Regions from separate parts of the Streptomyces sp. SD31 genome, predicted to be linked through region 1. Evidence: predicted binding sites of a transcription regulator. Region 1 holds the regulator's gene; the other holds the start of a gene.
What was found. The regulator HspR, encoded in region 1, represses chaperone genes until heat shock. The targets are predictions, from matches to a motif close to TTGAGNNNNNNNNNCTCAA.

Region 2: dnaK (molecular chaperone DnaK) is a predicted target of HspR. The motif match lies at 2,551-2,569, and genes of this name have one in related genera.

What each region holds. Positions count from the first base shown of each region.
Region 1 covers NZ_JBQHCX010000001.1:615,851-620,999, reverse strand. The annotation lists gene ACTMVF_RS02790 (PA14 domain-containing protein) at 1-701, shown strand, start outside; gene ACTMVF_RS02785 (hypothetical protein) at 763-1,311, shown strand; gene ACTMVF_RS02780 (NAD(P)H-binding protein) at 1,627-2,460, opposite strand; gene ACTMVF_RS02775 (heat shock protein transcriptional repressor HspR) at 2,576-3,028, opposite strand; gene dnaJ (molecular chaperone DnaJ) at 3,034-4,215, opposite strand; gene grpE (nucleotide exchange factor GrpE) at 4,258-4,914, opposite strand; gene dnaK (molecular chaperone DnaK) at 4,914-5,149, opposite strand, start outside.
Region 2 covers NZ_JBQHCX010000004.1:223,774-228,922, reverse strand. The annotation lists gene narI (respiratory nitrate reductase subunit gamma) at 1-651, shown strand, start outside; gene dnaK (molecular chaperone DnaK) at 648-2,504, opposite strand; gene ACTMVF_RS10920 (OsmC family protein) at 2,782-3,210, opposite strand; gene ACTMVF_RS10915 (vWA domain-containing protein) at 3,285-5,093, opposite strand; gene ACTMVF_RS10910 (ATP-binding protein) at 5,090-5,149, opposite strand, start outside.

The sequences.
Region 1 (5,149 bases):
GCAACGAATCCGCCCTCACCGAGCCCCAGCGGGGCAAGATCTGGGACAACGACCCCCCGCCGCTCGTCAGCGGGCTGAACGTCACCCCGACCGAGTACGGCTTCCAGCTGGACTGGGACAAGAGCCCGGCCGAGGATCTGCGGTACTACACGATCCACTGGGGCGAGCTGTGGGGCGACGAGGGCGAACAGGTCTGTGCCGGAAGCCTGGTGGACTACGTCTCCCCCGACGAGACCTCGTACGCGTACACCACGCTCCCTGACGGCGACGAGGTCTGCTTCTTCGTCGACGCCGTGGACGACGAGGGCAACTCCGCCATCAAGTGGAGCGACGATTCGGTCGAGGCCGTGCGGGTCACCGAGCTCGACATGACGCCGAGCGTGGCGACGCCCGAGGGCTCACCGCTGCGCCTGACGGTCACGGGCGCGGAGGGCGACGAGGGCAACCGCCTCGAGTGGTCCGGGCTCGGCGCGGGCGAGGAGGAGTCCGCCGACCCCGCGGAGAGCTTCCGTGTCTACCGGTGGAACCCGGCCTCCTCGGCGTACGAGAAGATCGCCGAACTCCCGGCCGGTGCCTTCACGTACTCCGACACGGGCGCGCGGCGCGGCACCACGTCCTACTACTGGGTGACCGGTGTGCAGGCCGACGGCACCGAGTCCGTACCCGCGGGCGACTGGACGGTCACGGCGCCCGCCGCCTGACCTGCCCCACCTGCCCCACCTGCCCCACCTGCCCCACCTGCCCCCTGCGAAGATCATCCGCATGACCGTGACTGAAACCCCCGTCGAGGACAGCCTGTTCGGCCCGCTGGCCGTCCGCCTGGACACCGAGCGGGGCGAAGTCGTCGTCGAGGGCGAGGCGCTACCGCGGATCGTGCTGAGCCGTGCCGCCGGCACCGAGACCGACGACCACATACCCGTCGGGACCCGGGACGGCGGCCGGCTCACCCTCACCGTCGACGGCGAGGAAGCCTCCGTGCACCCCGCCAAGGGCCGGCTGACCCGGCGTTCGTTCCGGGTCGACGTCCGGTATGCGGGCCACCTGTGGCGGCTGGTGCCCGACTCGTTGCCGGGGAGCCAGTTCCTGCGCGACGGGCGGCGGTTGGGGAACTTCTACTCCGAGGGCGACGGGCAAGTGGCGGCCGAGTGGCGACAGGATCCCGGGCCGGACACCGGGCCGGACACTGACCCGGACATCGCGCCGGACCCCACGGATGCCGCCCTGGGCTACGCCGTCGCCGCCGCGTTCGGCACGGGCGCGCAGCCGATGTGGATGCTGGTCGGCGATGCGATCGGTGAGCTGATTCCCTGACACCGGATACAGCCGAGGACGCCGCCCGCAGGACCGTACAACCAATCGGTGCCCCGGCCGGCCCTGTTCGGCGACGGTTGATCGCCGTCGTCGCCGAACAGACTGAAGGACCGCACCGACGCCGAGGACCCGCTGGCCATGCTCTGCATCGACATCCCGGACGGCGACCCGTCCGTCCCCACCGTCACCGCCACGGAGCTGAACATCGTCCCGGGCGAGCCGATCGGCCAGGACTTCGAGGCGGGCGGCCCGCGGTTCGCCCCCGCCGACGCCACCGCACCCCGCGTCTGCCGGGCGGCGACCTCCTCGACCGGCTCAGCTGAAGGCGGTGGCGTGCTCCGACACCCATTGGCGGAACGTCCTGGCCGGGGCACCGGCGATTCGGGAAACGGTGTCGCGCACCATGAGCAGTTCCGCGTTGACGGCGCCGCCCGTCACATCGAGCATCGCGTCGGCGGTCTCGTCGCCCAGGAGGGCGGCCAGGTCACGGTGGGCCTCCTCCCGGCTGATCTCGGCGAGCGCCACGTCCCGGCCCAGCACGTCCGCGAGGGCTTCCACCTGCTGCCGGGCGGTGATCCGCTGTGGGCCGGTCAGCGCGTACGTCCGCCCTCGATGGCCGGACTCGGTCAGCGCCACCCGTGCCACCGCCGCGATGTCCGCGGGGTGGATCGTGGGCAACCCGATGTCCGCATAAGGCGTACGGACCGCTCCGTGGTCACGGATCTCCTCGGCCCACCACAGGGCGTTCGAGGCGAACTGCGTCGGCCGCAGGATCGTCCACGCCATGCCGCTGCCCTTGAGCAGACGCTCGACGGCCAGGTTCTCCGCGGCCGGGCCCAGGTGCGGATGCGTCTGTGCGGTGATGGACGAGACCAGCACCACATGCTCCACGCCCGCCGCCCGGGCGGCTTCGAGGATCTCGGCGTCCGGGCCGAGTCGCGACACGAGGAACAGGGAGCGCACCCCCTCCAGCGCAGGCTTCAGTGAGGACGGCCGGCCGAGGTCACCCTCGACCGCCTCGACTCCTTCCGGGAACACGGCCCGCGCGGCATCCCGGGTGAGCCCTCCCAGCGGTCCGGCGTCGATCCCCCGGAGTTCCTTCACGAGGGCGCTGCCTATGTTTCCGGTGGCTCCGGTCACGAGAATCATGCGGGTGACATTAGGACCTCAACCAACCTTGAGGTCAAAGGTCGGAGGAGCCAAAAGGCCCTTGGCCCGCAGGTTCCGAGAGGAACCTGCGGGCCAAGGGCCTTTGACGTCGCCATCAGTCAGAGGTCTGCTGCCGCTTGGGCCGCCACACCACCAACGCGCTGGTCTGCTGCACTTCCTGATACGGCACCAGGTCCCGGCGGTACGACGCGTGCACCGCCGCCTCGCGCTGCTGCATCGCCGCCGCCGCGCCGTCCAGGGCCGACTGCAGTTCGGCGACCCGGGACTGGAGCGCGGCGACCTGGTTCTCCAGTTCGATGATGCGCTTGATGCCGGCCAGGTTGATGCCCTCGTCCTGCGACAACTGCTGGACGGTGCGCAGCAGTTCGATGTCGCGGGCCGAGTAGCGGCGCCCCCGGCCGGCGGTGCGGTCCGGAGACACCAGGCCCAGACGGTCGTACTGGCGCAGCGTCTGCGGGTGCAGGCCGGAGAGCTGGGCCGCCACCGAGATGACGTAGACCGGGGTTTCCTCGGTCAGTTCATACGGGTTGCGTCGACGACCGTCCATCTGACTCATGCTCCCTTCGCGGCCTGGAACAGCTCCGCCCGCGGGTCCTCGCCCGCGGTCGCCTCGCGATACGCCTCCAGTGCGTCACGAGCCTTCCCCGAAAGGTCCTTCGGGACACTCACCTCGACGGTGACCAGGAGGTCGCCGCGGGTGCCGTCCTTGCGGACCGCGCCCTTGCCCCGCGCCCGCATGGTGCGGCCGTTGGGTGTGCCGGGCGGCAGTTTCAGGGTGACCGGCGGTCCGCCCAGGGTGGGGACCCTGACCTCGCCGCCGAGGGCCGCCTCCGTGAAGGTCACGGGGACGGTCACCGTGAGGTTGTCGTCCTTGCGGCCGAACACCGGGTGCGCGGCGACATGCACGGTGACGTACAGGTCGCCGGACGGGCCGCCGCGTTCACCGGGTGCGCCCTTGCCGCGCAGACGGATGCGCTGGCCGTCGGAGACCCCGGCCGGGATGCGCACCTGCATGGTCCTGGACGACTTCGCCCGGCCGCTGCCCTTGCACTCCAGGCAGGGGTGCTCGGCCATCAGGCCGCGCCCCTTGCAGTCCGGGCAGGGGTCGGTGAGGGAGAAGCCGCCACCGGAGCCCCGCGCCACCTGGCCGGTGCCGACGCAGGTCGGGCACACCCGCGGTGTGCCGTTCTTGTCGCCGGTGCCGGCGCAGGCCTTGCAGGGAGACTGCGAGGACATCCGCAGCGGGACCGTCGCACCCTCGATCGCCTCGGTGAAGCTGAGGCTGACCTCGGTGTCGATGTCCTGGCCGCGCCTGGGCTGGGTACGGGTCGTACCCGTGCCACCGCGGTTGAACAGGCCCCCGAAGACGTCACCGAGTCCGCCGCCGAAGCCGCCGGCTCCCCCTTGCCCGCCCTGGGCGCCGCCTCCGAAGAGGTCGCCCAGGTCGAAGTTGAAGGAGCCGCCCGCGCCGCCCGGCCCCGGGCGGAAGCCGCCGTTGCCGAAGAGGGCGCGTGCCTCGTCGTACTCCTTGCGCTTCTTGGGGTCACCGAGGATGTCGTTCGCCTCGGAGATCTCCTTGAAGCGCTCCTCCGCCTTGGCGTTGCCCTTGTTGGCGTCCGGGTGGTACTCGCGGGCGAGCTTGCGGTACGCCTTCTTGATCTCGGCTTCGGTGGCGTCCTTGGGGACGCCGAGGACCTTGTAGAAGTCCTTCTCGATGAAGTCCTTGGTGCTCATCCTCGACGTACCCCCTTCCCGTAGTCCCTCGTCAATTCAACGTCAGCCCTCGTCCGGGCCACCGCTCTCCTTGTCGTCGCCCGCCTCGGTCGCCTCATCGGCCTTGACCGTCTGCGCGCCCGGCTGGGGCTCGGCGACGGCCACCCGCGCGGGGCGGATGGTGCGCTCGCCGATGCGATACCCCGGCTGGAGGATCGCGACGCAGGTCGTCTCGGTGACGTCCGGCGCGTAACTGTGCATCAGGGCCTCGTGGATCGTCGGGTCGAAGGGCTCGCCCTCCTTGCCGAACTGCTGCAGGCCCAGCTTCGCCGCGACGGTCTCCAGCGACTCCCCGACGGACTTGAATCCGCCGACGAGTTCGCCGTGTTCCCGTGCGCGCCCGATGTCGTCGAGCACGGGCAGGAGCTCGGTCAGGAGGTTCGCGATGGCGATCTCCTTGACCGTGATCCGGTCGCGCTCGACACGGCGGCGGTAGTTCTGGTACTCGGCCTGGAGCCGCTGGAGGTCCGCCGTGCGCTCACCGAGCGCCGTACGCACCTGGTCCAGCTGGGCCACCAGGCCCGCGTCTGCTGCTCCGTCCCCGGCCGGGGCCGCCCCCTCGCTGTTCGACGAGGTTGCGGCCTTCGACTCGGCGTCGTCAGGGGTCGCGCCGGAGGGGACGTCGGGCTTCTCCTCGAAGCCCGGGGTCTCCTCCGTCATTACGCGGCACCGTCCTTGCGCTCGTCGTCCACGATCTCGGCGTCGACGACGTCGTCGTCGGCGGCCTTGCCGCCCGCCGTGGCGCCCTCGGGGCCACCGGCGGCCTGCGCGCCCTGGGCGTCGGCGTACATGGCCTGGCCGACCTTCTGCGAGACCGCGGCGACCTTCTCGGTGGCCGTGCGGATCTCGGCGGTGTCCTCGCCCTTGAGCGCGGTCTTCAGCTCCTCGACGGCGG
Region 2 (5,149 bases), on a different contig from region 1:
CACCGCTACGACCGGTTCGGCCGACCCGCACGCTCGTCCCAGGTGTACGAGTCTAAGCTCCTGATCATCGCCTCGCCCGCCTTCCACTACGGCATCCTGTTCGTGCTGGTCGGCCATGTGGTGGGGCTGTTCATCCCGGAGTCCTGGACAGACACGCTGGGCGTCAGCGCGCACGGCTACCACCTGTTCTCCCTCTACGGCGGCACGGCGGCCGGCGTGCTCACGGTCGCCGGGATCCTGTTGCTCGTATACCGCCGCCGCACCAACGCCCCCGTCCTCCGTGCGACGACCGCCAACGACAAGCTCATGTACGTCGTCCTGCTCGCGGCGATGGTGCTGGGCATGGTCGCCAAACTGGCCCACGCTTCCGGCGACGGGTACGACTACCGCCAGTCCATCGCCCCTTGGGCCCGCAGTCTGTTCACCCTCCAGCCGGATGTCGACCGCATGGCGGGCGTGCCGGTGCTGTACGAGGTCCACGCGGTGATCGGCATGACGTTGATCGCGCTGGTGCCGTACACGCGGCTGGCTCACATGTTCAGCGCGCCGGTGCAGTATCTGTTCCGGCCGTATGTGGTGTACCGGGCGCGTGACCCGCGGCAGCTGGGACCGCGCCCGGACAAACAAGGCTGGGAGACGAGCCGTCGCTAGGCCGCTCCGCCCTTCTGCTCCTTCTCGTCGTCGACGATCTCCGCGTCCACCACGCCCTCTTCGTCGGGGGCGCTCGCCTTCGGCTCATCGGCTGAACCGCCGGAGGCCGACGCGTACATCGCCTGGCCCATCTTCTGGCTGACCGTGGCGAGCTTCTCGACGCCCGTGCGCAGGGCGCTCGTCTCGGCGTTCTGCTCCAGTTGCCGCTTCAGTTCCGTGACCGCCGACTCGACCTCCGACCTGGTGTCCGCCGGGACCTTGTCCTCGTTGTCGCGGAGGAACTTCTCGGTCTGGTAGACGAGTTGTTCGGCCTGGTTGCGCGTCTCCGCCGCCTCGCGTCGCTTGCGGTCCTCCTCGGCGTACTGTTCGGCCTCCCGCATCATGCGGTCGATGTCGTCCTTCGGGAGCGCCGAGCCGCCCGTGACCGTCATCTTCTGCTCACGGCCGGTGGCCAGGTCCTTGGCGGAGACGTGCATGATCCCGTTGGCGTCGATGTCGAACGCGACCTCGATCTGCGGGACGCCGCGCGGCGCGGGCGGCAGACCGGTGAGGTCGAAGACGCCGAGCTTCTTGTTGTACGCCGCGATCTCGCGTTCGCCCTGGTAGACCTGGATGCCGACGGAGGGCTGGTTGTCGGTGGCGGTGGTGAAGATCTCCGAACGCCGGGTGGGGATCGTCGTGTTGCGTTCGATGAGCTTCGTCATGATGCCGCCCTTGGTCTCGATGCCGAGGGACAGCGGGGTGACGTCGAGCAGCAGGACGTCCTTGACGTCGCCGCGGATGACGCCCGCCTGGAGGGCGGCGCCGACGGCCACGACCTCGTCGGGGTTGACGCCCTTGTGCGGGTCCTTGCCGGTGAGTTCCTTCACCAGGTCGGTGACGGCGGGCATGCGGGTGGAGCCGCCGACGAGGATGACGTGGTCGACCGCGGAGAGCTTGATCCCGGCGTCCTTGACGGCTTGGTGGAAGGGGGTCTTGCAGCGGTCGAGGAGGTCGGCGGTGAGCTCCTGGAACTGGGCACGGGTCATCTTCTCGTCGAGGTGCAGGGGGCCCTCGGCGGAGGCGGTGATGTAGGGCAGGTTGATCGTCGTCTCGGAGGAGCTGGACAGCTCGATCTTGGCCTTCTCGGCCCCCTCACGCAGCCGCTGCAGCGCCATCTTGTCGTTGCCGAGGTCGATGCCGTACTGCCCCTTGAACTTCTTCACCAGGTGCTCGACGACCCGCTGGTCCCAGTCGTCGCCGCCCAGGTGTGTGTCACCGTTGGTGGCCTTGACCTCGATGACTCCGTCGCCGATCTCCAGCAGGGAGACGTCGAAGGTGCCGCCGCCGAGGTCGAAGACCAGCACCGTCTGTTCCTCGCCCCGGTCGAGGCCGTAGGCGAGGGCGGCGGCCGTGGGCTCGTTGATGATCCTCAGGACCTTCAGGCCCGCGATCTCCCCGGCCTCCTTGGTGGCCTGCCGCTGGGCGTCGTCGAAGTACGCGGGCACGGTGATCACCGCGTCGGTGACGTCCTCGCCGAGATAGGACTCGGCGTCCCGCTTCAGCTTCTGCAGCACCCGGGCCGACAGCTCCTGCGCCCGGTAGCGGGTGCCGTCGATGTCGCCCTGGTCCGGGAAGCGCCAGTTCCCGTCGCCCATGTGCCGCTTCACGGAGCGGGCGGTGCGCTCGACGTTCGTCACCGCCTGCCGCTTGGCCACCTCACCCACGAGTACTTCGCCGTTCTTGGCGAAGGCCACGACCGACGGTGTGGTCCTGGCCCCCTCCGCGTTGGCGACGACCGTGGGCTCACCGCCCTCCAGGACGGCCACCACCGAGTTCGTGGTCCCGAGATCGATCCCGACCGCGCGTGCCATCGCTGTCCCCTTCCGCCAGGGCGCCCCTTGAACTCCAGCACAAAACTTGAGCGGGTTCTTGTCAATGGGACGGGTGACCGGGGGGAGCGGTGCCAAACGAGGGCTGAGCGCTCGCTCAGGGCCTGGGCCTGGGAGCGCCCCTAGGGGGCAGGCCCGCAGGGCCGCCCCCTAGGGGCGCGGGGCTGTATCGATATGCGGCTCCGCCGCGTGGGCGCGACAAGCCCCCACACCGCCGCAGACGCCACACAGCCGCCGCGGCACCCCCATGGGCGAACCGCTACGACAACTTCGCCGACAGCGTGATCGGCACCGCCTTCAGCGCCTGGCTGACCGGGCAGTTGACCTTGGCGTCCTCGGCCCTGGCCTGGAAGTCCTCCTCGGAGATGCCCGGAATCGTGGCCTCGACGGTGATGTGGATTCCGGTGATGCCCTCGCCCGGCTGGAACGTCACATCGGCGGAGGTGACCAGCTTGGTCGGCGGGGTGCCGGCCTTGTCGAGGATGTTCGAGAAGGCCATGGAGTAGCAGCTGGAGTGGGCGGCGGCGATCAGCTCCTCCGGGCTGGTCTTGCCGTTCGCGTCCTCGGCGCGCGACGCCCACGTGACCGGCTGCTGGGCGATGCTGCCGGAGGAGTCGAAGGAGACGACGCCATTGCCCTTGAACAGATTGCCTTCCCACACGGTGTGTGCGGAGCGCGTGGTTGCCACGATGAATCCCTTCGCATGCTTACGGGGAGGTCCCGGGTACGGGTTCCGTGTCCCCCATCCGATCACACTCAGGCTCACTGCACTCGGAAGACCGGCCCACGCGGGGTGAACGGCAGGCGACGTCCCTGGGGGATCAGGTACGCGTGCTCGCGCCGCACCCTCAGCACGTCGCACCAGCCGTCCGTGATGACCAGGACGGGCGCGCCCGGCGGGAAGTCGTCCGCGCGCTGGAGGAGATCGATCCCGGGCTGCAGGACCGTACCGCCGCGGCCGTGCACCCGCACCCGCCCGGCGATCTCGGTCACCGGCACATACCCGGCGTCGTAGGGGGCGGCGTCGCAGAACACCACCCGCGCCGCCGGTACGTCCCGGGCCGCCGCGTAGGAGGCGATGGCGCCCAGCGCCTTGCCGAGCAGGACGGCCCCCATGGAGCCGGAGGTGTCCAGGACCACGCCGAAGGTGCAGCGGGCGATCTCCTCGGGCGGGAACCAGCGGCCCGCGCGCGGGATGTCGGGCGTCGACGACTGACGGCGCGAGGGACGGGCGTACGACCGCACCGGCTCGGGGCGGGGGACGAACTCGTCGAACCAGCGGGCCAGTCGGGCGTCCCACGGCAGCGGCGGATGGCTGAGCGCGCGGATCTCCTGGACCAGGCCGCCGGGCAGGAAGCCGCGCTCCTGCTGCTGGTGCAGGTCCAGGCCGTGCGAGAGGCCCCGGCGGTAGAACTCGTCGAGGTCGCAGGTGTCGCCGGGCGGCCCGAGCGGGGCGCCGAGCACATCGCCGACGCCCTTGCCGCGCAGGGTGGCCAGGCGGCGCATCCGGCGCAGGTCGCCGACGATCCGGTCGTACACCTCCTCGGCGGACAGGCCGGTGAACTGCGCGTCGTACAGCAGCCCTTGGGGCATCTCGCCGACCTGCATCTCGCGCAGCCAGCCGTTGATGACGTAGTCGCAGGCGACATTGAACAGGTACGGGTCGCGGGCACCGCAGCGGTCGCCGTGGCGCAGGGCGGCGTGCAGCATCTCGTGGGCGAGGATGAACCGCCATTCCTCGTCCTCGAAGGTCCGCAGCGGGTTGATGTAGATCTCGCCGGCCTCGGCGTTGACGGCGGCGACGGAGATGCCGTGGGCGCGGGCGAGTTCGGCGTCGGCGACCAGCTTGATGCCGGCCGCGATGCCGCCGAGCAGCGGGTAGGAGGTGATGAACCACTCCAGTGCCCACTGCCACGGCCGCTTCTTGACCGGTTCGCCGTCCATGGAGTCGCGTCGGCCGCCCGCCATGTCCATCGCGGTGGACACGGTGCGGGTCAGCGCGGTGGCGAAGGCCAGTTGGTGGTCCGGAGGCTGGTGGTACCAGTCCCGCCATTCCACGAGCAGCTGGTCGGGCTCGGCGCCGGCGGTACCGCAGCGCTCATACGTGGCCGGGAGCCCATGGCGTCGCCAGTGCGCGGCGAGTCGCTCCTCGTCGCCGTCCGGGTACGACAGGGGCTGGTCGTCCGGGGTTCGGCCCACGGGGAAGGACAGCAGGAAACGGTTGACGACCACGCAGCGCGCCGCGAGGTCGTACCGGTCGGGCTGCTCGCGCTCCCCCTTCGCCGCCGGGACATGGCCGAAGCCGAGGTGGAGGACGGCGTGCGCGATCGACCAGGCCCACACGGCGGGATCGGCGACGCGGGTCGGGTGGGCGTGCAGCGTGCCGCTGGAGGAGACGCGGACGAGTCCGTCCCGGAGCGCCGTGTCGCACTTCTCGTCGCGGCAGACGCTGAACTCTACGGCGGCGAGCGCGGGATTGGCCCGCACCAGCCGCATTCCCTCGGCGAACGCCTCCCCCGCGACATCCCGCTTCTTCTTTACGGGAGTCCGGTTGGCGGGAGTTCGGCTCATCGCCGCGCCTCCACCAGCCGCGGCATGTCCCGTGCCGCCTCGACCAGGAACCAGGC